Regions from separate parts of the Arthrobacter sp. E1SS-5 genome, predicted to be linked through region 1. Evidence: riboswitches for the same ligand, from Rfam matches in the RefSeq annotation. Region 1 holds a riboswitch; each other region holds the start of a gene.
What was found. Region 1 has a riboswitch for S-adenosylmethionine ahead of ACIGJD_RS18545 (DUF1737 domain-containing protein). Riboswitches for the same ligand answer to the same signal wherever they lie in the genome.
Positions count from the first base shown of each region.

Region 2: it holds a riboswitch for S-adenosylmethionine, as region 1 does, so the genes downstream of both, ACIGJD_RS06535 (bifunctional o-acetylhomoserine/o-acetylserine sulfhydrylase) here and ACIGJD_RS18545 (DUF1737 domain-containing protein) in region 1, are expected to answer to the same signal.
Region 3: it holds a riboswitch for S-adenosylmethionine, as region 1 does, so the genes downstream of both, ACIGJD_RS02570 (cobalamin-independent methionine synthase II family protein) here and ACIGJD_RS18545 (DUF1737 domain-containing protein) in region 1, are expected to answer to the same signal.

Region 1 is NZ_CP172703.1:3,958,839-3,968,691, forward strand. It holds gene opgC (OpgC domain-containing protein) at 1-1,860, opposite strand, end outside; SAM riboswitch class IV at 2,040-2,155, shown strand; gene ACIGJD_RS18545 (DUF1737 domain-containing protein) at 2,169-2,432, shown strand; gene ACIGJD_RS18550 (rhodanese-like domain-containing protein) at 2,429-2,839, shown strand; gene ACIGJD_RS18555 (O-succinylhomoserine sulfhydrylase) at 2,840-4,048, shown strand; gene ACIGJD_RS18560 (glutamate--cysteine ligase 2) at 4,171-5,394, opposite strand; gene ACIGJD_RS18565 (UDP-N-acetylglucosamine 1-carboxyvinyltransferase) at 5,463-6,986, opposite strand; gene ACIGJD_RS18570 (energy-coupling factor transporter transmembrane component T family protein) at 7,115-7,915, opposite strand; gene ACIGJD_RS18575 (ABC transporter ATP-binding protein) at 7,912-9,459, opposite strand; gene ACIGJD_RS18580 (ECF transporter S component) at 9,459-9,853, opposite strand, start outside.
Region 2 is NZ_CP172703.1:1,411,289-1,421,141, reverse strand. It holds gene ACIGJD_RS06535 (bifunctional o-acetylhomoserine/o-acetylserine sulfhydrylase) at 26-1,342, opposite strand; SAM riboswitch class IV at 1,388-1,503, opposite strand; gene ACIGJD_RS06530 (VOC family protein) at 1,655-2,293, shown strand; gene ACIGJD_RS06525 (HNH endonuclease signature motif containing protein) at 2,761-4,605, shown strand; gene ACIGJD_RS06520 (CPBP family intramembrane glutamic endopeptidase) at 4,786-5,562, opposite strand; gene ACIGJD_RS06515 (DeoR/GlpR family DNA-binding transcription regulator) at 5,643-6,431, opposite strand; gene hutI (imidazolonepropionase) at 6,530-7,741, opposite strand; gene ACIGJD_RS06505 (NAD(P)/FAD-dependent oxidoreductase) at 7,753-8,883, opposite strand; gene ACIGJD_RS06500 (glycine C-acetyltransferase) at 8,988-9,853, opposite strand, start outside.
Region 3 is NZ_CP172703.1:515,010-524,862, forward strand. It holds gene ACIGJD_RS02565 (uracil-DNA glycosylase family protein) at 1-201, opposite strand, end outside; gene ACIGJD_RS02570 (cobalamin-independent methionine synthase II family protein) at 406-1,614, opposite strand; SAM riboswitch class I at 1,628-1,732, opposite strand; gene ACIGJD_RS02575 (M14 family zinc carboxypeptidase) at 1,968-3,032, shown strand; gene ACIGJD_RS02580 (adenylosuccinate synthase) at 3,291-4,580, shown strand; gene ACIGJD_RS02585 (YegP family protein) at 4,758-5,150, shown strand; gene ACIGJD_RS02590 (RNA polymerase sigma factor) at 5,422-5,973, shown strand; gene ACIGJD_RS02595 (hypothetical protein) at 5,970-6,923, shown strand; gene ACIGJD_RS02600 (CoA-binding protein) at 6,984-7,478, opposite strand; gene ACIGJD_RS02605 (O-acetylhomoserine aminocarboxypropyltransferase/cysteine synthase family protein) at 7,475-8,821, opposite strand; gene sfnG (dimethylsulfone monooxygenase SfnG) at 8,821-9,853, opposite strand, start outside.

The DNA of each region.
Region 1 (9,853 bases):
CACCGCCAGCACCCAGACCGCCTTTCCACGGTTCAGCGCCGCCAGGATGAGCGGGCTGATGAGCAAAAGCACCACGTAGAGGCCCATGACGTTGAACTGCCAGGGCCCGAACTGCAGCAGGATGATGGCCGGCAGCACCTGGGGCGGCACGGGGAACTGGAACAGCGCGGACATGCCCGCGTAGAGGTCGTAGGTCCTGCCGGCGCCGTTGTGCCCGGCACCGCCGGTTCCCTGGTCCACGAAGGTGGTCAGCGCCTCGGTGTGGAAGAACGGGAGCAGGGACAGCAGGAAGACGCCGATCAGCACCGCGAGCGCCGTCAGGTAAAGCTTGCCTGCGCGGCGTGACGTGAGGTCCACAACCCGCCCGAAGTCCTCCTTGGCTTTGGGCCCGTACACCATGCCCACCACCAGGCCGGAGAAGAGGACGAACAGCTCTGCGCCTGACACAAAGCCCACGGCCTCCTGCGTGAGCAGCTGGAACAGCGAGGCCATACCCAGGTGGTTGACCACCACAAAGACGATGGCCATCCCGCGCAGCAGGTCAACGCGCGAGTCCCGGGTGGAAGGATCCTGGTAGCTCCAGGCCGTGGCTGCATTGATCCTGCGGGGAACCTGCCACAGGGCCACGAGGAGGATGACCATGGCGGCGGCAACAGTCCAGGCTGCAGGCCCGGAGAGGGTGTTGGCGCGGACATAGGTGGTGGTGGGTGCCGCATCCGTGACAGGGCCGGTCACCATCGGCGAGGCCTTCAGCCGGTCCGCCACCGCTTTGGCAATATCCGGGCTTCCAGTGAGCAGCCAGCTGATGCTTGCCACACCGGTGTCCCTGGTACTGGTGCGCTCATCCCACACGACGGCGGCGGTGCGTGCGAACTCCGGGGAGGTGGCAGTTGCCACTACCTGGTCCCACCAGCCGGTTTTGATGTCGGCTTCGGGCGCGCCGCCGGTTGAAGGGCTGTAGAACGCCGACGTTTGCAGGAGGAAGGGCTTGCTGTGCCCCTCGGAGTAGGTGCCGTAGAAGTTTTCGCTGCCGGAGGCCGTGAGCATCTCCTGGAGTTCACCGGCGCGGGGCACGGTGTTGACGGCGGCCCCGCCGGCCGTGTCGTCGTGGTAGGCGGCAAGACCCACCCAGTCCACGGCGTCGTCGCCCGGGTAATACGGTGCGTAGGCGTTGTCGCTCCCGTTCCAGGCCCCGTCCCTGTTCGTGTCCAGCAAAGCGAACCCGTCGCTTCCCGGCTGCGGCGCGTTCCGGCTCCGGTCAAAGGGGTAGTCCTTGCCCAGGTAAGGTGCCCACACCATGGCGACCCGGCCGCCGTCGTCCTTCTTGAAGGCCTTGGATACTGCCTGGAAGGCCTGGCGGTAGGCGGCGGGCTGCTGGCCCCAGCCCACCCAGCTGGTGTTCATGTCAGGGGCGAACCGGATCAGCAGCTGCCCCTTGAACCCGGAGGTGAGGCCGTGCACCTGCTGTGCGAAGGCTTCGGCCTCGCTGGTGCCGAGCTGGTCCAGCGGCACCGACGGCTTCACCGTGAGCAGGGCGTGGGAGCCTTTGGCTGCGGCCTGCTGCAGGAAGCCGTCGATGTCATTCCGTTCCGAATCACGGAATGGAATGGTGATGTCGTGTCCGAAGACAGCGGGGCTGGCACCCAGCCGGTCGCTAAAGCCTGCGGCGGTATCTTCTCCCCACTCAAGCACGGCACCGAACCACGGCTTTCCGTTGTCAGGTGCAGGCCGGGCCGCCTGCACCGGACCTGCTGGCGCCAGCACGGCCAGGAAGGCGATGACGATGGTTGCCAGACAGGCGACGGCGGAACGCGGACGGTTCCGCCAGGTGGCGTGGTGGCGCGATGTAACTGCCCGCATGTTGCAAGGACCCCCCGGTACTCATTGCTCTGCTGCCCGTTGCTTAGGCGACGGGGCGGTGCCCCGGTAAGACTTTATCGGGCGGCGGGCCTTCGCGTGTCGCTTGGGCCTCCGGCGAATTACGGAACATGACGACGGCGGCCGTGCGGCTTGGGAGCGCAGGTGTTACTTTTTTGGGGAGTAATGAGTACCGGCGCCAAGCCCTGACTGGCCGGTCGGCAACCCTCCCTTTCGCGGCGGGGTGCCTCAGGTGAATACTCGGCATATCGACCCATTCGAGCTGCAAGCGTGAAAGAAGGAGATCCGTCGTGTCTGACGCACCCGCCCCTGACGAAAGACTGTCCTACCGCCTGATTACCGGCGCGGACAACCGTGAATTCTGCGAGCGGATCTCCGCTGCGCTCGCCGACGGGTACGTGCTGCACGGCAGCCCGGCGGCCACCTTCAACGGCACCAGCGTGATCGTGGCGCAGGCCATCGTCCTTCCGGCGGCCATCGCATCGGCGGACGCCGCCGTGGCCACTGCCGTTGACGAACTTGAGGGCGAGTTCGACGGCGAGGGCCACGCATGAGCTACGCCGGAGACCTGACGCCGCAGGAAGCCTGGACCAAGCTGGAGCAGGGCGCCGTCCTGGTGGACGTCCGCACCGAGGGCGAATGGGCCCACATCGGCATCCCTGACACCAAGGCCACGGACAACGACCCCCTGTTCATCCAGTGGACCTTCCCCGGCGGCATCCCCAACCCGGACTTCATCAAGGACCTGACCAATCAGGCACCGGAGGACCCGCACACGGAACTGGTGTTCCTGTGCCGCTCCGGCAAGCGCTCCATCGCCGCTGCCACCGCCGCCACCCAGGCCGGTTTCACCGCCTACAGCGTCCTTGAGGGCTTCGAGGGCGATCCCGACCGCTTCGGAGAGCGGACTGTCAATGGCTGGAAAAACCGTGGCCTGCCCACCAACCTCGGAAAGAACTAAGTGAGCTTCAACCAAGACGCCCCCGGCTGGAACCCTGACACGCAGGCCGTCCGCGGCGGGCTGGACCGCAGCAACTTCCAGGAAACGTCGGAGGCCATCTTCCTCAACTCCGGCTTCGTCTACGAATCCGCAGCGGCCGCCGAACGCGCCTTCACCGGCGAGGACGAGCGCTTTGTCTACTCCCGCTACGGCAACCCGTCCGTGGCCACCTTCCAGGAACGGCTCCGGCTGCTCGAAGGCACCGAAGCATGCTTCGCGACGGCGTCGGGCATGTCTGCGGTGTTCACCGCCCTGGGTGCCCTGCTGGCAGCGGGCGACCGGGTGGTGGCCGCACGCTCGCTGTTCGGTTCCTGCTTCGTGGTCCTCAACGAAATCCTGCCCCGCTGGGGTGTGGAGACGGTATTCGTGGACGGGCCGGACCTGGACCAGTGGCGCGAAGCGCTCTCCAAGCCCACCACGGCGGTCTTCTTCGAATCCCCGTCCAACCCCATGCAGGAAATCGTGGACATCGCCGCGGTCAGCGAACTGGCGCATGCTGCGGGGGCCACCGTGGTGGCGGACAACGTCTTTGCCACTCCCCTGCTGCAGCGCTGCGGTGACCTGGGCGCGGACGTCATCGTCTACTCGGGCACCAAGCACATCGATGGCCAGGGCCGGGTGATGGGCGGTGCCATTTTGGGCACCAGGGAGTTCATCGAAGGCCCCGTGAAGCAGCTGATGCGCCACACCGGCCCTGCGCTGTCCCCATTCAACGCCTGGGTCCTGACCAAGGGCCTGGAAACCATGGGCCTGCGCGTCAACCACTCATCCGCCACGGCCCTCCGGCTGGCCGAGTGGCTGGAGGAGCAGCCGGCCGTGAGCTGGGTGACGTATCCGCTGCTGAAGTCGCACCCGCAATACGGGCTGGCGGCGAAGCAGATGAGCGCGGGCGGGACCGTCCTGACGCTGGAGCTTGCTCCTTCGGGTGGGCGCTCAGGCAAGGAGGCTGCCTTCGCGCTGCTGGACGGGCTGCGGATCATCGACATCTCCAACAACCTGGGCGATTCCAAATCCCTGATCACCCATCCCGCAACCACCACCCACCGCGCCATGGGGCCGGAAGGACGGGCGGCCATCGGGCTTAGCGACGGCGTGGTCCGCCTCTCCGTGGGCCTTGAGGACCCGGACGACCTCATCCGCGACCTTGAGCAGGCGCTGAAGCAGATCTAGGTTTTCGACGCGCTTTCCCGTTTTCGCGGCGCAGATTCCCGGGCGCGGCCCAAATGCGGGCCGCGAAAGGGAATAAGCGCGTCGAAAAGGAAGCTACGCGTCGCGACCTGCCAGGCGGCCGGTCAGGATTGGCGGACCCGCAGCAGCTCGGGCACGGCCTCGACATCCGAAAGGTCAAGGGCATCGCGCATGGTGACCCTGGCGGCGTGCTTGACCACCGCACCGAAACCCACGTCATCGGGCTGCGCCACCAGGGCTTTCTCGCGCACAAGGCGCTGTTCGGCTGCCCCCGTCCCGCGGGCAATGATGTCCTCCACACCCTGCCGGGCCAGGGCCAGCTCGCCCTGTTCTTCCAGGACGGGGGCCAGGTAGTCCACCAGGGAACGCGCCACGTCGGCAGCCGGGGCCGGGCGAAAGTTGCCGAAATCCAGGAGGTCCCCGCTGAGCCCCTCGCTGCTGGCCTGCCAGGAGGCCATCCGCAGCAGGACTGTGGGAACGGGTGCAGGATCGACGTCCTCGCGCCACTCCCTGCCGGCTGATTCCACCAGGGCCCTGACCAGCACGGCAATGAGGGCGGCGTCCTCGGCCCGCAGGCACACATCCGCCACCCGCACTTCCACGGTGGGATGGTTGCGGGACAGGCGGGCGTCGAAGTAGACCATGCCCTCATCGAGCATGACCCCGGTATCGAGCAGCCGGGCCACCACCCGCCGGTAGGCGGGGTAGGTGCCATAGATCCCGGCAGGCCCGGCGGTGGGCCACCGGTTCCAGGCCTGGGTCCGGTAACTTTCGAACCCGGTGGGCACGCCGTTCCAGAACGGTGAATTGGCGCTCAGCGCCGTCAGCACGGCCAGCTTGTCCCGGATGCGGTCCAGGACGGCCACACCTTCTTCCGGCGATTCGATATAGGTGTGGACGTGGAAGCCGCAGGTCAGCTGCTCCTGGGCAGTGAGGCCAAAGCGTTCCAGCATCCTGGCGTAGCGCGGGTCCGGCGTGGTGTGGCTGGGGGATGCCACCGGCGAGGTGGCCAAGGCCGCCACCCTGGCACCGTGCTTCCGGGCCGCCTGGTCCGCCAGGGCACGGCCCGCGCGGATTTGTTCCAGGAGGCTGGCATAGTCCGCGCATGGCCGTGTCTGCGTCTCGATCTGCTCAAGCTTCAGCTCGGCACTCAGGCCCATCTCGTCGTCGTAATCCCCGTGGGTCCCGGCGTGGTGGGCGTCCGGGTCCAGGGGGAGATCGTCCGCCGCAACGCGATGGCTGGCCAGGAGGGCGTCAGCCAGCGCAAGCGGTTCTCCGGACTCCGGATCAACGATCAGGAGTTCTTCCTCTACGCCGAACGTACGCATACGAACATTCTGCGGCAGCGCAAGGGCATTGGAACTGTCACACGCTGATCATGACGAACCGTGAATGCCTAGTCCTGGAAGTACTCCACCTTGGCGCCAATGGTGTTCAAACGCTCCGCCAGGTCCTCGTAGCCACGTTCAATCACATAGATGTTCCGCAGTTCGGAGACACCGCGCGCGGCAAGCATCGCCAGCAGAAGGCAGGCCGCCGGACGAAGTGCGGGCGGGCAGCCCACCTCGGCGGCCCGCCACTTGGTGGGCCCGTTGACGTAGATCCGGTGCGGGTCCAGGAGCTGCACCTGCGCGCCGAGCCGGTTCAGCTCCGTCAGGTAGATCGCACGGTTTTCGTAGACCCAGTCGTGGATCATGGTCTGGCCGTGGGCGTTCGCAGCAATGACGGCAAAGAACGGCAGGTTGTCGATGTTCAGCCCGGGGAAGGGCATGGGATGGATCTTGTCCTCGGGGGCACGCAGCTCGGAGGGTTTGGTGGTGACGTCCACCAGGCGGGTGCGGCCGTTGCGGGCCATGTATTCGCCCGAAACCTCAAGCTTCTGCCCCATCTGGCCCAGGGTGGCCAATTCGATTTCCATGAACTCGATGGGAACGCGGCGCACCGTGACCTCGGAGTTGGTGACGATCCCGGCCGTGATCAGGCTCATGGCCTCGATGGGGTCCTCGGAGGGGAAGTACTCGATGTCGGCGTCGATTTCGGGCCGGCCGGTGATCTTCAGGGTGGTGGTGCCCACGCCCTCGATGGTGACGCCGAGCATCTGCAGGTAGAAGCAGAGGTCCTGGACCATGTAGTTGGGGCTGGCGTTGCGGATCACGGTGGTTCCCGGCCGGTGCGCCGCCGCCATGATCGCATTCTCGGTGACGGTGTCGCCCCGCTCGGTGAGGACGAAGGAACGGTCCCGGGTGTCTGCAGGGGGCGCCTGCACGGTGTAGAAACCTGCAGTGGCCTCCACGGAAAGGCCGAACTCGCGCAGGGCCTGCATGTGGGGCTCCACCGTGCGGGTGCCAAGGTCGCAGCCGCCGGCGTAGGGCAGCCGGTACTCCCGCGACTCGTCCAGCATGGGGCCGAGCAGCATGATGACGCTGCGGGTCCTGCGTGCCGCGTCAACGTCCATCGCGTCCAGGTCCAGGACGGCGGGACGGCGGAGGCGCAGGTCCGTGTCATTGAGCCAGGTGCATTCCACGCCGATGCTGGTCAGCACCTCGACAATGCGGTTGACTTCCTCGATCCGGGCCAGCCTGCGGAGCACGGTGGTGCCGCGGTTGATCAGGCTGGCGCAGAGCAGGGCGACGCCGGCGTTCTTGCTGCTGTTCACGTCTACGGCCCCGGACAGTGTGCGGCCGCCCTCCACCCGGAGGTGGGTCATCTGCGGCTTGCCCACGTTGACGATGCTGCGGTCGAAGATGTTTTCCAGCCGCTGGATCATTTTCAGGCTCAGGTTCTGCTTGCCCTGTTCCATCCGGGCCACGGCGCTCTGGCTGGTGCCGAGTTCGGCGGCCAACTGGCCCTGGGTCCACCCTTTCTCGCTCCGGGCGTCCCTCAGCATGGCGGCAACGTGTTCAGCGGTTTCCTGCGTCATACCGCGAATATATCATAAATGAGCTATCCACCCGCGTTTGCGCCTACCCAACGCCGAGTACAGGGGGTACGGAACGTTTATACCCACCATGTGCGATAGGGAAGCATGCGTAGTTCCCGGGCGGAGACTCAGCTCCCCAGCCACACCATGTTCCAGGTACCGGCGGTGACAGCCGCAAAGAGGGCCAGCCCGGCCACCACGACCCCACCGGCCACCACTCCGAGATCCAGCAGGCTGAAGGTGGATTCCCGTGCCCACGTCCGCGTGGCGCCGCCAAAGCCCCGTGCTTCCATGGTCACGGCAAGCCTTGACGCGCGCCGGATGGCCTGCACCAGGAGCCCGAAACTTTGCCCCAGCGTGGCCTTCACCCGCTGGCCCAGGCTGCCGCGTGAACCAACGCCGCGGGCACGCCGTGCCATGCCGATGGTCTGCCACTCCTCGGCCATGAGCCCCACCAGCCGCATCGCGGCCAGGGTTCCCAGGACGAACCGGTGCGGCAGGCGTGCTTTCTGCGCCAGCGCATCGGCCAGGTCCGTGGGATCGGTGCAGCTCATCAGGAGCACCGCCGGAAGGGCGATGGCAAAGCCGCGCAGCAGGAAGCCGATCCCCAGCTGGAGGGAACCTTCGCTCATGGTCCAGATGCCGGCGTCGAGCAGGATCCTGCCGCTGTCCGGCGCCAGGATGGAGGTGCTCCAGCCGCCTATCGCGGCCGCAATGATCAAGGGCCAGCCGCGCTGCCACAGCAGGGACAGGGTGAGCCCGGCCAGGGGAAACAGCAGGAGTTCGAAGACCAGTGCCACGGATGCCGACACCCAGTCGATGGACAGGGCAAGGACGGCCGTAATGAGCAGGACCGCCGCGAATTTGCTGAGCGGATTGGCACGGGTGAGCAGGGCGCGGTTGCCGCTGAGGGTGAGCTGCTGCCTCATGGCGCCACCGATTCCGCAGCCGCCATGCGCAGCTCCTCGCCGCCCAGCGCCTCGGTAAATTCGGCGTCGTGGGTCACGGAAACAACTGCCGTTCCGGCATCAAGCAGCTCGGACAGGAACGACGCCAGCTCGGCCCAGGTGTTGGCATCCTGCCCGAAGGTGGGCTCGTCCAGGACCAGGACCTGGGGGCTGGCGGCAAGGACGGTGGCAACGGACAGCCGCCGCTTTTCACCCCCGGAGAGCGTGTAGGGGTTGGCGTCCACCAGTTGGGTGAGCCGCAGCCGCTCCAGCAGCTCGTCAACCCGGTCCTCACCATGGCCCAGGTGCCGGGGACCAAAACGCAGCTCATCCAGCACCTTGCCGGTGACGAACTGGTGCTCAGGCTCTTGGAACACCGTCCCCACGCGCGAAATCAACTGCTCGGCCTTCCACCGGAACGGGTCGATGCCCGCACCGCGGCTGAGGTCCAGGGTGGCGGACACCTTTCCGGACACCGGTTCCAGGAGGCCGGCGAGGGTCAGCGCGAACGTGGACTTGCCGGCGCCGTTGGGACCGGTGATGGCCAGTGCCTGCCCGGCGCGGACCTGGGCGGCCACGCCTTCCTGGACGGGGACGGGTGGGATTTTGCGGAAGCCTTGGCGGCGCGGACGCTCGCGGGATACGCCCAGTTGTTCCGCGGCCAGCAGGAGGTTCCCCGTTCCCGGCGCCTGCACCGCAGAGCGGGCACGGGTGGCCGGAACGTAGCCGGGCACCCACACCCCCGCCGCGGCGAGCATGGTCCGCGCCTCGCTGAGCACCCGGTCCGGTGGCCCGTCCAGGAGCACGGCAGGTTCGGTTGACGAACCGGGCTGCAGGACCACGATCCGGTCCACCAGGTCCTTCCACACGGACACGCGGTGCTCCACCACCACCAGCGTGGCTCCGGTCTTGTCCAGGCAGCGCGCCACGGCGTCGCGGACCTCCAGCACCCCGTCCGGGTCCAGGTTGGCGGTGGGCTCGTCCAGCAGGATCAGCCCGGGGCGCATGGCCAGGATCCCCGCCAGCGCCAGGCGCTGCTTTTGCCCGCCGGACAGGGCCGACGTCGGGTGGTCCAGCGGGAGGTGGGACAGTCCGACGTCGGCAAGCGCCTCGTGCACGCGCGCCCAGATGGCGTCGCGGGGCACGGCAAGGTTCTCGGCGCCGAAGGCGACGTCGTCCCCCACCCGCGATAGGACCACTTGCGTCTCCGGGTCCTGCTGCATCAGCCCGGCGCGGCCGCGCTGGGACCTGGGCACGGCGCCGTCAACCAGCAGCGAACCGGACTCGTCGGCGTCGCCTGCCTCGCCGTCGTCGTTGATGTCTCCCAGCACGCCGGCCAGCGCATGCAGGAGCGTCGACTTTCCGGCGCCCGAGGGGCCAAGCAGCAGCACCCGCTCGCCGGGGCTGATGTCCAGGTCAAGGGCGTGGACGGCGGGCTTGGCCCTGCCGGCATGCCGCCAGCCCCAGCCGCGGGCGGTGACGGCGGCTGGGTTCACGGCGCCGGCTGCGCCCTGGGAGGGTGCCATCAGGAGAAGACTGGCTCCGTGGCAGCCTTGCGGGAGGCGAAGGAGCTCAGCACGCCGGTGCGGGCCAGGCCGCGGGTGGCGAGCCAGGACAGGGCGCCGGCCAGGACCGCGCCGGAGATGGTGGTGAGGACGATGTAGGCGAACTTGTCCGCACCCGAGTAGGCGATGTTCCAGCCCCACGGCGCAAAGGAGTCGTTCAGGCCACAGAAGAAGCCGGCCGCGGCGCCCGCCAGCAGGGAGACGGGCAGGTTGAACTTCCGGTAAACGAAGATGGCGAAGATGATCTCCGCCCCCAGTCCCTGGATGAAACCGGAGAACAGCACCGAGGCGCCATACTGGGAGCCCATGAGCAGCTCACCGGTGGCGGCCACGGTCTCGCAGAACAGGGCCGCGC
Region 2 (9,853 bases), 1.9 Mb from region 1:
TGGCCCGGCGTCGTGCTTTACGCTTCTAGGCGCTTTTCGCAGCCCTAAAGCCTGCTTCCAGGTCGGCGAGGATGTCGTCGATGTGTTCCAGGCCCACGGAAAGCCTGACGAGTCCCGGGTGCACCCCGGCCACTGCCTGCTGCTCCGGCGAGAGCTGGCTGTGCGTGGTCGACGCCGGGTGGATGACCAGGGAGCGCACGTCGCCGATGTTGGCCACATGGGAGTGCAGTTCCAGGGCGTCGACGAAGCGTTTGCCCGCCTCCGCTCCGCCGGCCAGGTTGAAGGCGACAACGGCGCCCGTGCCCTTGGGCCCGTACTTGCGGCCACGCTCGTACCAGGGACTGGACGGCAGCCCCGCGTAGGCGACCGATTCGACGTCGTCCCTTGCCTCAAGCCAGCGCGCCACTTCCGTGGCGTTGGCCACGTGGCGTTCCACCCGCAGGCTCAATGTCTCCAGGCCTTGGGAAATCAGGAAGGCATTGAAGGGCGAGACCGCCGAGCCCAGGTCGCGCAGGAGCTGGACGCGCGCCTTGAGGATGTAGGAAAGGTTGGCCCCCAACGCGCAGCCGGCTCCCAGGTCGCGTGCGTAGACCAGTCCGTTGTAGGTGGGATCCGGGGTGTTGAAGCCTGGGAACCGTTCCGGGTCCTTGCTGAAATCGAATTTGCCGGAATCGACGATCACGCCGGCAATGGCTGTGCCGTGGCCGCCCAGATATTTGGTGGCTGAGTGGATCACGATGTCCGCTCCCCACTCCAGCGGGCGGATCAGGTACGGGGTGGAGAGGGTGTTGTCCACGATGAGGGGCACGCCGGCCTGGTGGGCGACCTCTGAGATGCCCTCGATGTCCAGGACGTCCTGGCGCGGGTTGGAGACCACTTCACCAAAGAAGAGCTTCGTGTTGGGCTGGACGGCGTTGCGCCACTGGTCCAGGTTGTCGGGGTCCTCCACGAACGTAACGGAGATGCCGAACTTCTTCAGGGTGTGGGCGAACAGGTTATAGGTACCGCCGTAGAGGCTGGGGCTGGCCACGATGTGGTCGCCGGCCTCCGCGATGTTCAGGACCGCGAACGTTTCGGCGGCCTGGCCGGAACTGAGCAGCAGCGCAGCAAGGCCGCCTTCAAGGCTGGCGATCCGCTGTTCCACGGCGTCCTGCGTGGGGTTGCCGATGCGGGTGTAGATGGGCGCCAGTTCGGACAGTGCGAAGCGGTTTGCTGCGCTCTCGGCCGTAGGGAACACGAAGGACGTGGTCTGGTAGATGGGCAGGGCACGGGCTCCCGCGGCACTGTCCACTTCCTGGCCGGCGTGGATTTGGCGGGTTTCGAAGGACCAACCGTTGGACATCCAAAATCTCCTTTGACATGGGCCCGGCATGCTCACCGGCAGTGCGGGCCGCGCTTGCTTCCGGCTCTTGCCGGACAGCCAGGTCTTCACCCGGGGCACCCCACCGCGGATGGAGGGTTGCCGGCCAGCAGAGCCGGGGCTTGGCGCTGGCACTCATGACCTGCGGCAAGTCTAGGAACAGCGCCGTTGTGATGAACAGGATTGTGACGAACATGGTCTTTTAGGCGGCCTTTCCATGTCCTCTGACGGCGCGCAAATCCAGTAAGGGTACCCTTAGCTGAGAGCCGCATCACAAAGTGCCAAGATGTTGCCATGCGCATGGATCACGTCTCTTACGCCTGTGAACACGACGGCCTCGCGGCCACCACCGAACGTATTGCAACTGCCCTCGGCGTTGAGGCAGTGAAGGGCGGGGTACACCCCCGGTTCGGAACCCGGAATATGATCATCCCGCTCGCCGGTCACAAGTACCTCGAGGTTGTGGAGGTCCTGGACCACCCTGCATCGGACAAGGCACCGTTTGGGCAGGCCGTACGGGCCCGTTCCGCGGCAGGCGGCGGCTGGATGGGCTGGTGCGTCGAAGTGGACGACCTCGCCCCCTTCGAGGAACGCCTCGGCCGGTCCGCCGTCAACGGCAACCGCAAGTTCCCGGACGGGCGGGAGCTGGTCTGGAAGCAGATTGGCATCCTGGGCCTCATCGCCGATCCCCAGGTCCCGTACATGCTCAAGTGGGAGGGTGATCCCTCACTTCACCCGTCCAACGCCTACGAGAGCAGCCTCAAAATGAGCTGCCTGACCATCGCGGGCTCCGCGTCCCGTGTCACGGAGTGGCTGGGTGAGCCGGTGGAGAAGCCGCTTGAGGATGTTGCTGTCGAGTGGGTCGCCCCGCACGGAACGCCCGGCATCCTGTCGGTCACGTTCGAAACCGCCAACGGGGCTGTCACTCTCTGACGCTCCAGCCCTGTTCCCTTCGGAGATGGGTGCGCCGGGTCCATGCCCGGATAATCTTCGGCCGCCATGAGGTGGTGACAACGGCGTCACCATCCCATGGCGGCCGAATTCATTTAAGTGGTACTCGCTTTTGCTGGGCCACATATAGTTCTGCGCCACACATACTCCTTTGGGCACCGTGCACTTTGGCTGCGGCATGCAACCTTCGCATCGAAACCGCACGACGGCGGCGGGCGGGCTTTGTGCTCCGGCTGGCGGGTTCCGGCGCTGCCTATGTTCCCTTTCGCGCCGCACATATTTCTGCGCCACACATATTCCTTTTCGGGACGAGTGTGAGGGGTGCGAAAAGGAACGTGCGCCGCGAAAGGTATGACGGCGGTACTAGGCTGGCGCGCCCTCAGGGGCCGGTCCATGCCGCAGGTCTGCATGACAGATTGATTGTCAGTGCCTCGAGGGATGATGTTCGTATGGGAATCAGCAGCGGTGTGGGGGCAGGTGCGGAGGGTATTCATGCCTCCGTGGGTGCCCTTGATGCCCTGGACCGTGAAGATGCTTTCCTGGCCTCCGGTATTGCTCTTGGTTCGGGGGCTGCTGTCGGTCCCGATGTTGATGTGTTGCAGCGGCGGTATGAGATCCGGCTGGAAAGGCTCGAAGTTATCGCCCGGCTGGAGGCGCGGCTGTCCGCAATGAAAGCCCGGGACGCCGCCGAGGCCATCGGGTTCCAGCAGGATCTCATACCGCCGGACGCGTCCGTCACGGACCGGACCTACGCGGAGATGTCCACGGTGGAGGAGATCGCCGGGGTCCTGACCATCAGCTCCGCCGCCGCAGGTGCGTTTCTGGAACAGTCCCGGAAGGTTTGCTCCCTGCCACCCGTCTTCGAGGCCCTGGCCGCCGGCGGCATGTCCTGGCAGCACGCAAAGGTCATCGCGGACGAAACCGAAGGCCTCCACCCGGCCGGTGCTGCCGCCCTGGTGGCGCACTTCTTCGACCCCGACGCACCCCACCCCGCCCGCGGGGCAGCCCCTGGCGAACTCGTCCCCTCCCGCTTCCGCGCCAAGGTCCGTGGCTGGCGTGAACGCCACCACCCCGAAACCATCGAAAAACGCCACGCCAAAGGTTTTGCTGACCGGCGGATGGAATACACTCCGGACAAGGACGGCATGGCCCGGGTCACGCTCTACCTCCCCGGCGACACCGCCTGCGCCATCTGGAACCGCACCACCGCCACCGCCCGCGGCCTCCAAGGCCCCAACGAACCACGCACCATCACCCAACTCCGCCCCGACATCGCAGCATCACTCCTCCTCAGCACCGGCAACGCCATGGAGACCAACCGCAACACCACCGCCGCAGCAACAGAGCCGGTCAGCAACGACGAAGGAACCGGTAAGGACGACGGAACCGGCACCGCTGCCGGTTCGCGGCCCATCCGGGAAATCGGGAAAGTCCCCACGCCGCGGGCTGATGTCCTGGTCATGGTGCCGGTACTCTCGCTGCTCGGGGCGACCGATGAGCCGGCAGTACTTGACGGACTCGGCCCCATCCCCGCGTCAATGGCCCGGAAACTCGTCGCCGACGAGGCGGAGTCCTTCTACCGCGTCCTCGTCGACCCCCGCGACGGGGCACCGCTGGAAATCGGCCGCAAGAACTACCGGCTGACGGAGACCATCAAACGCTGGATCAGGATGCGCGACGCCAAATGCACCTTCCCCGGCTGCACCAACCGCACCCCGGACAACGAAACCGACCACCTCCGAGCCTGGGAACACGGCGGCACCACCGGCACCACCAACCTGGCCCAACTCTGCCCCAAACACCACCGGCTCAAACACCACAGCCAATGGACACCAGGCCCGGCCACCAACAATGAACCACCCGGCTGGACCTCACCCACCGGCCGCCACTACCAACCCGAACACCCCCACCCCGAACCAACACTTTTACCACCGGGAATCCTGCATGCGGAAGCTATCGCGGGTGCCATGGCCGTGGATCCTCCGAGCGGTTCCAGGGTCCCTGATCCCGGCGTGGAATCAAGTGCAGCTGGTTCATCGGATGCCGGGGCTCAACTCGATGCCGCAGCTGAAATGGAGCCTGCCGGAAACGCGGAGGATATCCAGTGGCAGCAACTGCTGGAGGACATGCCGGACTGGCCCGACCCGCCACCTGAAGAACCACCCGGCAAGTATCTGCTCGATCCGAGCGAACTGCCCGTATCAGACCCACTGTGGGAGGACTTCTACGCGCAGCCGTTTGTTCTGCCGGCTGACCCGCAAGCGGATTCCTGGTTGCAGCTGTCGCAGATGTGAAAGCAGCAACGCCTTCTCCCAGCAGTTCACTGTCCGGGAATCGGGCAGGATGTCTGGCGAGAGGTGCGGCAAAGGCGGCGCCGGGGGGCTTACGGCCCGCCGAGCAGGCGCAACGCAGGTTAGATGAGCCATCCCTGCGGACAGCGGCCCCATCTGAAGTTGCGGCGCTAGCCCAACCTGCTAACCCAACCCAACGGCCTTGCCGAAGAGGCTGAACCCAACGAACGCCACGATGTCCAGCAGGGCATGGGCGATCACCAGTGGCATGACTCGCCGTGTCCGGGTGTACAGCCAGGCGAACACGATTCCCATCACCACGTTGCCGAAAAACGGCCCGAAGCCTTGGTACAAGTGGTAGCTGCCGCGGAGCACCGAGCTCACGGCGATGGCCAGCGGCATGCTCCAGCCGAACTTGCCAAAGCGGTCCAGGAGGTAACCCACCACAATGACTTCCTCGAGCACCGCGTGGCGGATGGCGGACAGGATGAGGACGGGAACGGTCCACCAGTAGGCATCGAGAGCGCTGGGAATGATGGCCGTGGTGATGCCCAAGGCCCGGCCGGCCGCATAGAGCCCCAGTGAAGGTATACCGATCAGTGCAGCCAGTCCCAGGCCCTGCAGCAGGTCGCGGCCGGGCCGGGCGAAGTTGAACCCCAGTTTCTGGAATGCGGAGCGTGAACCGGCTTCACCCGGCACCGCCTGGCGCTGGTCGGTGAGGAAGTAGAGGACCAGCAGCACCGGCACCAGCGCAAAGATGATGTCCAGCAGCTGGTAGGTCAGGTCGAAGTACTCCCGCGTGCTCTGCGAGCGGTTCAGGGTGGACGTTCCCTCGGCCAGGGGCGCCCGGGTCATCTTGTCGAGCAGTTGCACCACGGAATAGACAGCCGACTGGCCCAGGGACAGGCCCAGGACGATCCAGACTTCGAGCCGCAGGCGACGGCGGGAGGGAACCAGCATGTTCCCATCTTGCCTTCAGTTTCTGGATCCGGCCTGATGAAACTGCCGAAGCAACCACCTACCGCCAGAACTCGGCCGAATCAGGCGGGCGCGACGATCACTTCCGTGCCATTGGCCTCGAACGCAGCCTTGTCGCGGGGCGAAATCCCGCTGTCAGTAATCAGCCGGGTGAAGTTGTAGCCGTCCATGGTGGCGAAGGCACGCACTCCTACCTTGGAGGAATCCGCGATGACATAGGATACGCGGGCGCGGGATGCCAGAAGGGCGTTGACGGAAGCCTCCCCCTCGCCCGTGTTGGTGGGCCCAACCTCAGGATCGATGCCGTTGACGCCGATAAAAGCGATGTCCAGCACCACCTTCTGCATGATGATGTCCGTGTAAGGCCCCACCAGTTCGTAGGAGCGCGGGTTGAGGATCCCGCCCGTGACCATCACCTTAATGTTGGGCCGCACCGCCAACTGGCCCGCGATGTTGATCGCATTCGTCACCACGGTAAGGGTGGGCTGGTTGGAGGGTGCGTTGAGGTCCTCCCGCGTAGCCAGGATCTGCGCAAGCGCCGTGCTGGTGGTGCCTCCGCAAAGACCAATCACCGCGCCGGGACGGATCAAGGCAGAGGCGCATTGCGCGATCTGTTCCTTGGCCTCGGCATGATCGTCCCGGTTGTAGCGGCCAGGCAGGTCGTAGGCCAAGGCGCCTGTGGTCGCCCCGCCCCGCGTCCTCGTCAAAAGCCGGCGCTTGGCAAGGCTGTCCAGATCGCGGCGGGCAGTGGCCGGGGAAACATTGAGGGTACTGACTATCTCGTCAACCTCCACTTGGCCGCTCTTGGCCAGCAGGTCGAGAATCGCCGTAAGCCGGTCAGTGCGCGTCATGCAAGGGGGCCTTTCGATCAAGCAGCCATCAAAACCGATGACGTTTTCTGATTCTAACCTACGGCGTATGATCAGAAACAAGCATATCGGTACTGTTGCTACCGCTCCCTGGCTCCGGCCCGCCAAACAGCGTACGTCAAGGGCATGCCCGGGCGGTAAGCGAGGTGCGTGGCGGAAGGCGCGTTCAGCAGGTGCAGGTCAGCACGGTGCCCAACGGCGATCGACCCCACGGCGCGTTCACCGTCCGCATCCCGCCCGGTCTCCTTGTGCAACGACAGGGCTCCGCCGTAGGTGGCGGCCCGGACTGCCTCATGCACGCTCAGCCGCATTTGGAGGACGGCAGTGGTCACGCAGAACGCCATGGAACTGGTGTAGGACGTGCCCGGATTGCAGTTGGAGGCAAGCGCCACCTGCACCCCGGCATCGAGAAGCTCGCGGGCAGGAGCCAGCGACTGGCGGGTAGAGAGGTCGCACGCAGGAAGGCAGGTCGCCACGGTGCCACGCTGGCCCGTGCCGCTCTCAGGGTCCCAGAGCGACCAGGAAGCAGCGAGGGCCTTCACGTCCTGCTCCGCCAGGTAGTTCACGTGGTCCACACTTGCCGCTCCCAGCTCCACGGCGAGCTGAACCCCCGGCCCCTCACCCAACTGGTTGCCGTGCACCCGCAGGCCAAGGCCCGCATCGCGGCAGGCCAGCAGCACCCGGCGGGATTGTTCGGCGGTGAACGCACCCTCTTCGCAGAAGACGTCGGCCCACTGGACGTATGGACGGACGGCGTCGAGCATCGGTCCGCACACCAGGTCGGTGTATTCGTCCGGATCCTGGCCTGCGGGGACCAGGTGGGCGCCGAGGTAGGTCACCTGGTCCGCCACCGTGGAAGCGATACGGGCGCTGCGGGCCTCATTCTCCACATCCAGGCCGTAGCCGGTTTTGGTTTCAAGGTACGTGGTCCCCTGCGAGACGGCCTCGGCGACCCGACCCATGGCCAGCCGGGTGAGGTCGAAATCGGAGGTGGCGCGCGTGGCGTCCATGGTGACGGCAATGCCACCGGCCGCGTAGGCCTCCCCCGCCATCCGGGCCTCGAACTCTGCAGTGCGGTCCCCGGCAAACAGCAGGTGGCTGTGCGAGTCCACCCACCCTGGCAGCATGGCCCGGCCTCCGGCGTCGACGGCGTCATCCGCTGCGGGTGCGTCGGCTGCGGCGCCGATCCACGAGATCCGTTCCCCCTCGATGACTACCGCCGCATCCTTCAGGACCCGGTGCTCAAGGTCCTGCGTCATCAGCTCGGCAATATTGGTGATCAGGGTACTCATTGCACCATTCTTCAACGCCGGATGGACCAGCGCGTGGCCGCCAGGGCCTGCGCTGTCCGGGATGCCGGACCGTCGGCGGTGCCACTAAGGGAAGCAGTACCTCCGGACGGGTCCTGCCCGGCCAGGATCTGGGCCGCCGCGAATTCCGCCAGGGCTGCCGAGGTTTGGAACCCATAGCCGCCCTGCCCTGCAAGCCAATAGAAGCCTGCCGCTTCGGCATCGAACCCCGCTACCGGAATTCCATCTGCCGCTTCGGTGCGCAGCCCGGTCCAGGCCCGGCGAACTGCCGTTATGCCCAGGCTGGTGAAGGCGTTGAGCTTCTCCACCAGGCGTTCCACATCTCCGGGCCGCGGGCGTGCATCCTCGGGGCCGCTGGGAACGGTCTCTGACGGCGAAACCAGCACGTCCCGGCCGTCAGGACGGAAATAAAACGTGTTGTCGGCCGCCGCCACCATCGGAGTGGCGGCCGGAAGGGGGCGTTCGACGGCGGCAATCGCCGCAGTGCGCCGGTACGGCTGCAGGCCCAGCTTTTCCACGCCGCTGAGCACCGCGAGCTCGTCCGCCCATGCTCCGGCGGCGTTGACCAGCACACCCACCTCGAACCCCTCAGCGCCGGCCCCAACCTGCCATCCGGATCCCAGCCGTTGCGCCGAGTAGACACGGGCTCCGGTGACGATGTCTGCGCCGGCGGCGAGCGCCCGCTTACGGTGTTCTTCCAGAAGCAGGGGGGCGTTGCAGCCAAAGGACCCGGTATCAAGTCCTGCGGCGGCAAAGGTTCCAGGCTTCAGGGCCGGGCACAGTTCCAGGGCGTGGTCCACGGTAATGGGTTGCATGTGGCCGCTGGCTTCCGCGGCCACTTCCGCCTCGGGACCGATCAGCATGAAGCTGCGCGGCGTCAGGACCGGTTCCGGGAGCTCGGTGTCCCTCGCCGCGAGCAGCTCAAGGGTCCGGACAGTGAGTTCCTGGACCACCGGCGGTCCGTAGCTGGGGATCAGCTGCCGGGCCGAGCGGGAGGACGTGTGGTACGCCAGCTCCTGCTCCGCCTCCACCAGCACAACACTGCAGCGGCCCGCCAGCGCGGACGCCAGGGAGAGGCCGGCAATGCCCCCGCCCACAATCAGGACATCGTAACGAGCTGCCATTGATCACTCCTGTCCGCGTCGTTGGGTCCTCACAAAGCTTATTCCTGTCGGCTCTCCTGCCTGCCGGCTGTTCGCCGGAACCGCCGGGCTCTCCGAAACTCCTGTCAGGCTGCCGCCTCGGCGCGGGCGGCGACGAAGGCACCAACGCACGCTTCGACGTCGTCCGCTGAATGCGCGGCTGAAAGCTGCACCCGGATCCTTGCGGCACCGCGCGGAACCACGGGGAAGCTGAAGGCGGTGACGAAGACGCCGTGCTGCAGCATCCGGTCGGCCACCTTGGCGGCCATCACGGCGTCACCGAACATCACCGGGACGATGGCGTGCTCACCGGGGAGCAGGTCGAAGCCCTCCTCGGTCATCCGGCGGCGGAACAGCTCGGCGTTCTCGAACAGCCGGCGCCGCAGGTCATGGGAGTTTTCCACCAGGTCCAGCGCCTTGAGGGTGGCGGCAACGATGGCGGGGGCCAGGGAGTTGGAGAACAGGTAGGGCCGTGCTTTTTGGCGGAGCATGGCGACGATCTCCCTGCGGCCGGACACGTAACCGCCGGAGGCCCCGCCCAGGGCCTTGCCGAAGGTTCCTGTGTAAATGTCCACGCGGTCACTGACGCCGGCGTGTTCCGGGGTACCGGCACCGGTGGCACCCATGAAGCCCACGGCGTGGGAGTCATCCACCATCACCAGGGCGCCGTACTTGTCGGCGAGGTCGCAGATGGCCTCAAGCGGTGCAAGGTAGCCGTCCATGGAGAACACACCATCAGTGACGATGATCTTCCGCCGGGCGTCCTTGGCTTCCACCAGCTTGGCTTCGAGGTCGGCCATGTCCTGGTTGGCGTACCGGTACCGCTGGGCCTTGCACAGGCGGATGCCGTCGATGATGGACGCGTGGTTCAGGGCATCGGAGATAACGGCGTCCTCGGCCCCAAAGAGGGACTCGAACACCCCGCCGTTGGCGTCAAAGCAGCTGGAGAACA
Region 3 (9,853 bases), 960 kb from region 1:
CGGGTCCGCCTCGCCGATGTTGGAGAACAGGCTGATGATGCGGCATTCCTCCACGTCGTGCATGGGGTCGACGTAGGGGACCACAGTTCCGGGCTTGGCCTCCTGCAGGGAATCGCACAGCTCGTTGACGGCAGCAACGCTGGGTTCGTAGCGGCGGCTCATGAGCTGTTCGTGGAAAGTTTCGGTGGCCAGGGCTGTCATGAAGTGCTGGTTCTCCTGCGGGGATTGGCGTTGCTGCCGCGGCCGGATGAGGGCGCGGGGAGGCGCGACGCATCAGCAGCGGTTGGTTGGGGTGGGCCGGACCTCGCCGGCCTGGTCCAGTTTAGCAAGCCCCCGGAAGCGAAACGCCGGCTGTCCCATTCCGGTGATGGAAGGAACAGCCGGCGCGGCGGCACGGCCGGCCGTTTACCAGAGGCGCCTGGTGGCGCGGCGGGCGCCCTCGCCCAGTGCTTCCAGCTTGGCAAAGGCGATCTGCGGGTGGACCCTGCCGCCCAGGCCGCAGTCAGTGGAGGCAATGACGTTTTCCCTGCCCACGACGTCGGCAAAGCGGACAATGCGGTCCGCCACCAGGTCCGGGTGCTCCACCACATTGGTGGCATGCGATACGACGCCCGGAATGATCACCTTGCCTTCCGGGAGTTTGGTGTCCTCCCAGACCCGCCATTCGTGTTCGTGGCGCACGTTGGCGGCCTCGAAGGAGTAGGCGCCGGCGTTGACCTGCAGCACGGACCCGATGATGTCCGCGAACGGGATGTCGGTGGTGTGCGGGCCGTGCCAGGAGCCCCAGCAGACGTGCAGCCGGATCTGTTCCTGCGGGAGGTCCCGGAGGGCCCAGTTGGTGGCCTCGACGCGCAGCTGGATGAACTTCAGGTAGTCCTCCAGGGAGGGCTCGGGGTTGATTTGGTCCCAGCTCTCGGCCAGGGACGGGTCATCGAGCTGCACGGTGAGGCCGGCGTCGATGATCGCCTTGTATTCCTCCCGCATGGCGTCGGCGCAGGCGTAGACCAGTTCCTCGTCCGTTTTGTAGTACTCGTTGGCCACCCGGGCGCAGGAGCCGGGGGAGAGCGAGGCCACGAAACCGTCGGAGAGGCCCGCGGCGGCGAGCCCGGTCTTCAGGTTCCTGATGTCCGACGCTACAAGGTCCTGGCCCGTGTAGGTCAGCGGCCCGGCGATCTTGGGCTGGGTGACCGACTTGCGGTGCGAGAGGATGCCCGAGGACGGGTCGTTATAGGCCTCGTTGAACTTTTGCCGGTCGCGGCGGTCCGGGAAGGAGGTCAGGACGATGTGGCCCGGCGAGGAGCGGTGCACCTGCGAGTCGGCCCAGCGGTCCACGTTGGTCGGTTCCAGGCCGCCGAGTCGGGAGAACGAGTAGTTCCACCAGGCACCGTAGTCCACGGAACTGGACATGGTGTGGCCGTACTCGCCGTCGTTGGCGATGTCGACGCCCAGGTCTTTTTGGCGCTGGACAATGTCCGCCACCGAGGCCTCAAGGAGATCAAGGAATTCCGGGGTGATGCCGTCGGCTTCCTTGGCCGCATTGGCTGCGATGAGTTCCGGGGTGCGGGGCAGGGAACCGGCGTGGGTGACGCGGATGTGGTCGGTGTTCAGGGACATGCTGGAATCTTCCTTTCCATCGGTCCTGGCAGTAGCACCTTCGACCAGCAGGGCTCCTGCTGGACCGTGGTTGCTGCGGCGTCATCGAGCCAGGTCTCTCGGCCGCTCCGGATGGTTCCCTCCCACCTAAATCGACACCGCTGCGCGCGGGCAAGTCCGGTCCGCTTTGTGTCGCGCCAGTAGGCCTGATCTCACCCCTGCTGTCCTCTTGGCATGCTTACAGGTTTCGTCCAGCGTATTGACAGATTCTGTCCAGCTTGGTTGGCTCTTTGTCACAGCCGAAATGGGGAACATGGCGGCTGCGCACCCACTGCACCCAAGAACCACCGCACTCAAAGAAGAGGTCATCCACCGTGAATAAATCCCTGGCAACCTTCAGGAACCTTGCCCTTTCCGGCGCCTTGGCGCTGGCCGTCGTGGCGGGACCGGCTCCGCTGGCGAACGCGGTGGGCGAAGGCCCCGGCTACGACGGCAACGGCCAGATCACCACGACAAAACTGGCCACCTATGACCAGATGGTTTCCTTCCTGAAGGACCAGGATGCCAAGCAGCCCGCCATGGAACTGGAAGTCATCGGCCAGACCGTGAAGGGCCGGGACATCCACCTGGTCAAGTACATCTCGGACCCGGCCAAGCCCACCATCCTCTACCTGACGCAGCAGCACGGCAACGAACAGCTCACCACCGAGGGGGCCATGGAGTTCATCAAGCACCTGGGTACCGGCAAATCGGCGGACATCCTCAAGGGCGTGAACATCCTGGTGCTGCCCATGCTCAACGCGGACGGCGCCATGGGGGACGTGAACTTCTCCCTGGACAACTACCTCGCCAAGGGGGACCGGCATCTCACCCGCTACAACGCCGAGGGTGTGGACCTGAACCGCGACCACGTGGCCAAGATCCAGCCGGAGACCCAGGCGCTGCACAACAACGTGATGCGCAAGTACCGGATCGACTACATGATTGACCTGCACCACCAGGGCACCCGCGCTGAGCGTGACGGCAAGCTGGTCTCCGGCTCCATCCTGTACCCCACCACCCCCAACGCAGATCCCGCCGTCGTCGAAAAGTCGAAGCAGCTGGGCGCCGTGGTCTTCAACAGCGTCGACTCCACCGGCTGGGGCCACCTGGGCAAGTACCAGGGCGGCAGCGCCGAGACAATCAGCCGCAACGGCATCTCCGTGGAATACGGCATCGCAACTTTGCTCTTCGAGATGCGCGGCATGTCCGACCACTACCTGGACGGCTACGCGTTGGGCCAGCGCAGCAACGGCTACCTGATCAAGCAGACGGTCACCACGCTGACGTCCACCGCCGCCGCCATTGCGGACGGTTCAATTGCCGACGCCGACACCTCCTTCTGGGACACGCTCGCCGAGCAGACGTCCCGGCCTGCAGGGGAGGCGGAAGACGAGTAGCAGCACCGGCTCGCCGCGGCGGTTCTGACCAGGGCTGCCGCGGCTCTTCCCGCATGACGGGCCGCGGCGGGCCAACAATGGACAAAGTGCCCCATCGGCTAAACTTGGGTGGTAAGAGCCCCGGGACTCTTCCTTCGCCGTGCCGCGCTGCGGCCGCGCGAAGGCCGGTATGTTCGGGGCATTCTCATGAACGGCGCTGCATGGGCCTGCCACCTGGTGGCCGGACCCGGGCAGCCCGAACGAATGGGGGAGGATCCCATGCCAGCAATTGTGATCGTAGGAGCCCAGTGGGGCGACGAAGGAAAAGGCAAGGCCACCGATTTGCTGGGCGGCCGTGTTGACTACGTCGTCAAGCCCAACGGCGGCAACAACGCAGGGCACACCGTCGTCGTGGGCGGTGAAAAGTACGAACTCAAACTGCTGCCGGCGGGCATCCTCAGCCCCAATGCCGTTCCCATCATCGGCAACGGCTGCGTGGTGAACCTCGAGGCCCTATTCCAGGAAATCGACGGCCTGCAGGCCCGCGGCGCCGACACCTCCAAGCTGCGGGTCTCCGCCAACGCCCACCTGGTAGCCCCGTACCACCAGGTCCTGGACAAGGTGACCGAGCGTTTCCTCGGCAAGCGTGCCATCGGCACCACCGGCCGTGGCATTGGCCCCGCTTACATGGACAAGGTGGCGCGGCTGGGCATCCGGGTCCAGGACGTCTTTGACGAATCCATCCTCCGCCAGAAGGTGGAAGGCTCGCTGCGCCAGAAGAACGAACTCCTGGTCAAGGTCTACAACCGCCGCAGCGTGGTGGTGGACGAGATCGTGGAGTACTTCCTGTCCTATGCTGAGCGGCTCCGCCCGCTGGTCATCGACAGCACCCTGGTCCTGAACTCCGCCCTGGACGAAGGGAAAGTGGTGCTGATGGAGGGCGGCCAGGCCACCTTCCTGGACGTGGACCATGGCACCTACCCGTTCGTGACCTCCTCCAACCCCACCGCCGGCGGCGCGTCGGTGGGCTCCGGCATTGGCCCCACCCGGATCTCGCGCTCCATCGGCATCATCAAGGCCTACACCACCCGCGTTGGCGCCGGCCCGTTCCCCACGGAACTCTTCGACGAGATGGGCATGTACCTGCAGAAGACCGGCGGTGAGTTCGGCGTCAACACGGGCCGGCCGCGCCGCTGCGGCTGGTATGACGCAGTCCTGGCCCGTCACGCTTCCCGCGTCAACGGCTTCACGGACTACTTCGTGACCAAACTGGACGTGCTCACCGGCATCGAACAGATCCCCGTGTGCGTGGCCTACGACGTTGACGGTGTCCGCCACGACGAGATGCCCATGACGCAGACGGAGTTCCACCACGCCAAGCCGATCTTTGAGTACTTTGACGGCTGGACCGAGGACATCACCGGTGCCCGCACCCTTGCGGACTTGCCGGAGAACGCCCGGAACTACGTGCTGGCACTGGAAAAGCTCTCCGGCACCCGCTTCTCCGCCATCGGCGTAGGGCCGGACCGGGACCAGACCATCGTGGTGAACGACCTCATCAACGACTAACCTGCGCTTCGAGCGCAGGATGACGACGGCGGCAGGCCACCTTTGCGGGTGGCCTGCCGTTTGCTTTGGGACTGGGGTGGAAGCAATTTACAAAGGCTTAACGCCGCCGGTCTTGTGAGGCGGTTGGCGCGGCCGCCACACTCGGTAGTACCCCCTGGTGCCCAAGGAAGGACTGACATGGCCGGAAAATTCGAAGCATTCGTCGACGCTGATTCGTTCTTCCGGTTCCGGCTCCTGGCCCCTGACGGGGGAGTAATCGCGGTCTCCGGTCCCTACGAAGATAAAGCATCGGTGGCAGCCGGGATCGCCGCGGTACGCGAATGTGCCGGCACCGGCCTGGTCACCGACCTGTGCCCCACGGGAGCCGTAACCCGTCCCGGAACCCCGCCCGCTGCGGAAGCCGCCGCCAGGGCCGCGGAAGCCGCCGCCAGGGCCGCGGAGCCGCCGGCCGCCGTCGTACCCGTCTGCGGCGAAGCGCGCATGCCCGTCAGGCTGCACGCATTTGCGCTGGCCAAGTCGCCCCGGCGGCAGGCCACTTCCCCTCGGTGGACCAGGGCAGCAGCCCGCTGAAAAAACTTTTGGAAGTTTTTTTGAAAACGCGTAACCCTTCCGGCAGCGTTGGCGATTACCCCTATGAAGTGCCGGTCTGGAACCTGTCCCCCATCACGTTCCAGACCGGCTCTTTTATCTTTCCCCGTGGGTAGCTTCCCAGCACCGGCCCGTCCCGGGCACCGTGGCGTTCCGGCAGGGTGGTTACCGGAGGGTAGAGTGGGGGCCAGCGTTCCGGATGTACTGAGCGCTTGCCTTGCCAACACCCTCTTTGACGGAAAGCACTACGTCAGTGACCGATGCACACACAGACGAGGCTCCGGAGCGGCCAGTTTCCAGTACCGCTGCCTTCAGCCTCGTGTACAGGACATACGCATCACAGGTACTGGGCTATCTCACGGCCCGGGGAGTCGAGGATCCGGAGGCCGCCATGCAGGAAGTGTTCCTTTCGGTGCTGCCCAGGCTTGACACCGTCCATGGAGGAGAAGCCGGGCTCAAGACATTCATCTTTTCCGTGGCCCATGCCCGGATGGTGGATGACCACCGCCGCCAAAGCCGTACTCCCGCCAAGCTGTCCTTCGAGCCCGAACTCGACCAGCGCGAAGACACCTCTGCGGAGAAGGAAGCCCTGCAGCGCATCTCGCCCCGGGAGGTCCTTGGGTTGCTGGACGGACTGCCCCAGGACCAGCGGGAAGTGTTGTCGCTCCGGCTGGTGGGCGGCCTTTCCATAGAACAGACAGCGGAAACCATGGATAAGAGCGCCGGTGCGGTGAAACAACTCCAGCGGCGCGCCTTGCTCAAACTCCGGGAACTTAGGGCAGTGAAGGAGTATCTCACGCCATGACATCCGCCTCGGATAACCTCGCCACCCTGGTGGATGGCATGCTCCAGGACGCAGGCTGCGGCCAGGACGCGGAACTCCGTGACGCCCTGCTCTCCCTCGGCACCCTGGCATCGCTGCGCGTACCCGCTCCCACCGGGGAGCTGGCCGCATTGCTTGCTGCCGGTGTGCCGCCAACGGCTGGAGTGCCTGATGCAGGTGAGCCGACCGCAGAGCAACCAGGCCGGACGCAGGAGCAGCCTGGTGACCAGCCGCAGGATGAACTCGCCCGACGCCGTCGCCGCCGCCACCGCCCCACCGCGCTGGGCCTGGTGCTGGTGGCCGGGATGGGACTGGGCGTCGGCGGAGTTGCTGCCAGCACCACTGCTCCTGAGGGCAACGCCATTGGGCAACTGCTGGAGGAGTGGGCGCCGTGGAGCCGGCCGGCCGCGGACGCGTCCGCCGCCGGGGAAGGTGCCGGGGGCATGCGGGCAGGTTACCGCGCCCCTGAAGTGGCGGAAGACGGTGAACCCGCTTCGACCGCTGCTCCCGGCGGGGCCGCCGATGCCACGAATCTTGCCTCCCGGTTCCTGCGGGGTGCTGCAGGCCTGTCCGGAAACTTCCCGCCATGCACCGCCCCGTTGCGGCACGACGCCGAAACCGGTCCAGCGAAGTGCGGGGCGACCGGGGGCAACGGCGCATCCGGGGCACCTGCACAGGGCAATGGGTCCGGCAGCGCCAAGGACACGGCCGGACCGGCCGGAGATGTAGTTCCGGCGGCACCGGGCGCGCAGGGAGCGGCGAAGGCCGACCCGCCGTCGGCCGGCACTCCAGCCGGGGCTCCAGGCACAACGGGTGCCGGCGCGCAGAAGCCGGGAGGCTCCACGGGCAATGCGGGGCAGGGCCAGCCCCAAAGCCAGACACAAGGCGGAAGCCCGGGCAACGCGCAGAAGGGCGCCTCCCCGTCCAAATAGCCCTTAAGACGAAAGCGGGCCCGTGCCAACGGGCCCGCTTTCGTTATTCGAGCGGAAGCGTTAGGCCAGGACCTGGCGCTTGGAGGAAACCACGCCGGTATCGAAACCGGCCAGGTGAAGTCCGCCATGGAAGCGCGCGTGCTCGATCTTCACGCAGCGGTCCATAACCACATTGAGCCCCGCGGCTTCCGCGGCTGCTGCCACGCCTTCATGCCATGAGCCCAGCTGAAGCCAGAGCGTCTTGGCGCCCGCGGCCACCGCCTCGTCAAGGACACCGGGAAGGTCGTCATGCTTGCGGAACACGTCGACAATGTCCGGGCGTTCCGGAAGGTCCGCCAGCGAGGCGTAGGTGGGCTGGCCCAGGATCTCCTTGACCACCGGGTTGACGAAGTACACCTTGTAGCGCGTGGAGGACAGCAGGTAGGTGGCCACGAAATAGCTGGCGCGCGACGGCTTGTCCGACGCTCCAACAATCGCAATGGACTTCGCCTGCCGGAGCAGGGAGAGCCGCTCCGGCGCGGACGGGCCAGTCCAGGTACGTTGGGCGGTGCTCATGCGGTTGCTCCGATCGTGCAGGCTTCTGCGGATTCTTCAGGGACGGCTCCGGGCACTGCTTTGGACGCCTCTGTGAGCGCCTGGTCCAGGTCCCACAGGATGTCCTCAATATCCTCGAGGCCAACCGAGATGCGGACCAGGTCCTCCGGCACACCCGCCGACTCCAGCTGTGCCGCACTGAGCTGCTGATGGGTGGTGGAGCCGGGGTGGATCACCAAGGTCCGGGAGTCGCCCACGTTTGCCAGGTGCGATGCCAGCTGCAGGGACTCGATGAACTTCTGGCCGGCAGCGCGCCCGCCCTTGACCCCGAAGGAGAACACCGAGCCGGGGCCCTGCGGCAGGTACTTGCGTGCCCGTTCGAAGTGCGGGTGCGACGGCAGGCCGGAGTAGTTGACGTAGGCCACCCGGTCATCGTTTTCCAACCATTCGGCCACGGCCTGTGCGTTCTTCAGGTGCTCGTCAAGCCGCTGCGGCAGGGTTTCAACACCCTGGAGCAGCTGGAACGCGGACTGCGGCGAAAGGGCCGGGCCAATGTCCCGCAGCTGTTCAGAGCGGAGCTTGGTAAGGAAGCCGTACTCGCCGAAGTTGCCCCACCAGGAGACGTTGCCGTAGGAAGCCACCGGCTCGGTCATGGTGGGGAACTTGCCGTTGCCCCAGTTAAACCGGCCGCTTTCCACCACCACGCCGCCCAGCGTGGTGCCATGGCCGCCCAGGAACTTGGTGGCGGAGTGGATCACGATATCGGCGCCGTGTTCGATGGGCCGCACGAGGTACGGCGTGCTCAAGGTGGCGTCGACCACCAGGGGGATGCCGGCGTCGTGCGCCACCTTTGCCAGCGCCGCAAGGTCCTGGACCTCCGACGACGGGTTGGCCACCGCCTCCACGAAGATCGCTTTGGTGTTGTCCTGGACCGCCGCGGCGTAGTCTGCGGGGTCCGTGCCGGGGACGAAGGTGGTGTCAACGCCGAACCGGCGGAGGGTCACGTCCAGCTGGGTCACCGTGCCGCCGTACAGCTGGGAGGCTGCCACGATGTGGTCTCCCGCCTGGGTCAGGGCAGCGAAGGTGATGAATTCGGCAGCCATGCCGGACGACGTCGCAACCGCTCCGATGCCGCCTTCCAGGGAGGCGATGCGCTCCTCAAACGCCGCCACCGTGGGGTTGCCGATGCGGGAGTAGATGTTGCCGTACTTCTGCAGGGCGAACAGGTTGGCGGCATCGTTGGTGTCCTTGAAGACGAAGGACGTGGTTTGGTAGATGGGGACGGCACGGGCGCCGTGCTCGGCGTCGGGGGTGCCGCCCGCGTGCAGGGCGCGGGTGCGGAAACCGAAGGTACGTTCAGCCATCAGACAGCCACCGCCTCGGCGGCCGGGGTGGGGACGAGCTCGGTGCCGTTCTTGCGGGCCAGGTCGGCCTCCAGTTCGCGGACAATCGGGAGGATGTCCCGGCCGAACGCCGCCACCTCCTCTTGGAAGTGCAGGTAGCAGGTGAGGAACAGGTTCACGCCGATCTTCTTGTATCCAACGATCCTTTCGGCGATCTGCTCCGGGGTGCCGATCAGCTGGGTCTTGAAGCCGTCGTTGTACTGGATCAGGTCCTCGAACGTGGAGTCGGCCCACATGCCCTTGCCGTCTTTGGTGGAAGCACCGGCTTCCTGGACGGCGTCGCGGAAGCCCTGGACGGCCGGCTTATGTGCCTTCTCCACGATCTCGCGCAGGGTGTCCCGTGCTTCCTTCTCGGAGTCGCGGGCGATGACGAAGCCATTCAGTCCGAACCGGGGAGCGGCCAGCTGGCCCGGTGTGCCGCGGCGGGCTTCACCGGCCGAGGCGACGACGCCGGCGATGTTCTCCTTGAAGCCCTCCAGGTCCTTGCCGTTGGAGAAGTACCAGTCAGCCACGCGGCCCGCGGTGGCCTGGGCCGCGGTCGAGTTGCCGCCGAAGAAGATCTCCGGGTGGGCGCGGCCCGGAACGTCCACCGGGCCGGGGTTCAGGGTGAAGTCGGTGATGTTGTAGTACTTGCCGGACTGGCTGTACTCCTGCTCGGTCCACAGGCCGCGCAGCACGTTGATGAATTCCTCGGTGCGGACGTAGCGTTCGTCGTGCTCCAGCCACTCCAAGCCGAAGTTGGTGAACTCGCTCTTCAGCCAGCCGGAGACGATGTTCACCGCGGCGCGGCCGTTGGAGATGTGGTCCGCGGTGATGATGTACTTCGCCAGCACGCCGGGGTGCCACATGCCGGGGTGGACCGCGGCGATCACCTTGAGCCGCTCGGTGGCAGCCAGCAGGGCCAGGCTGAACGAGGTTGCCTCGTGCTGCTTGTCCGCCCCGTAGGAGGCGGCGTACCGGGTCTGGGTCAGCGCGTACTCGAAGCCGGACTCC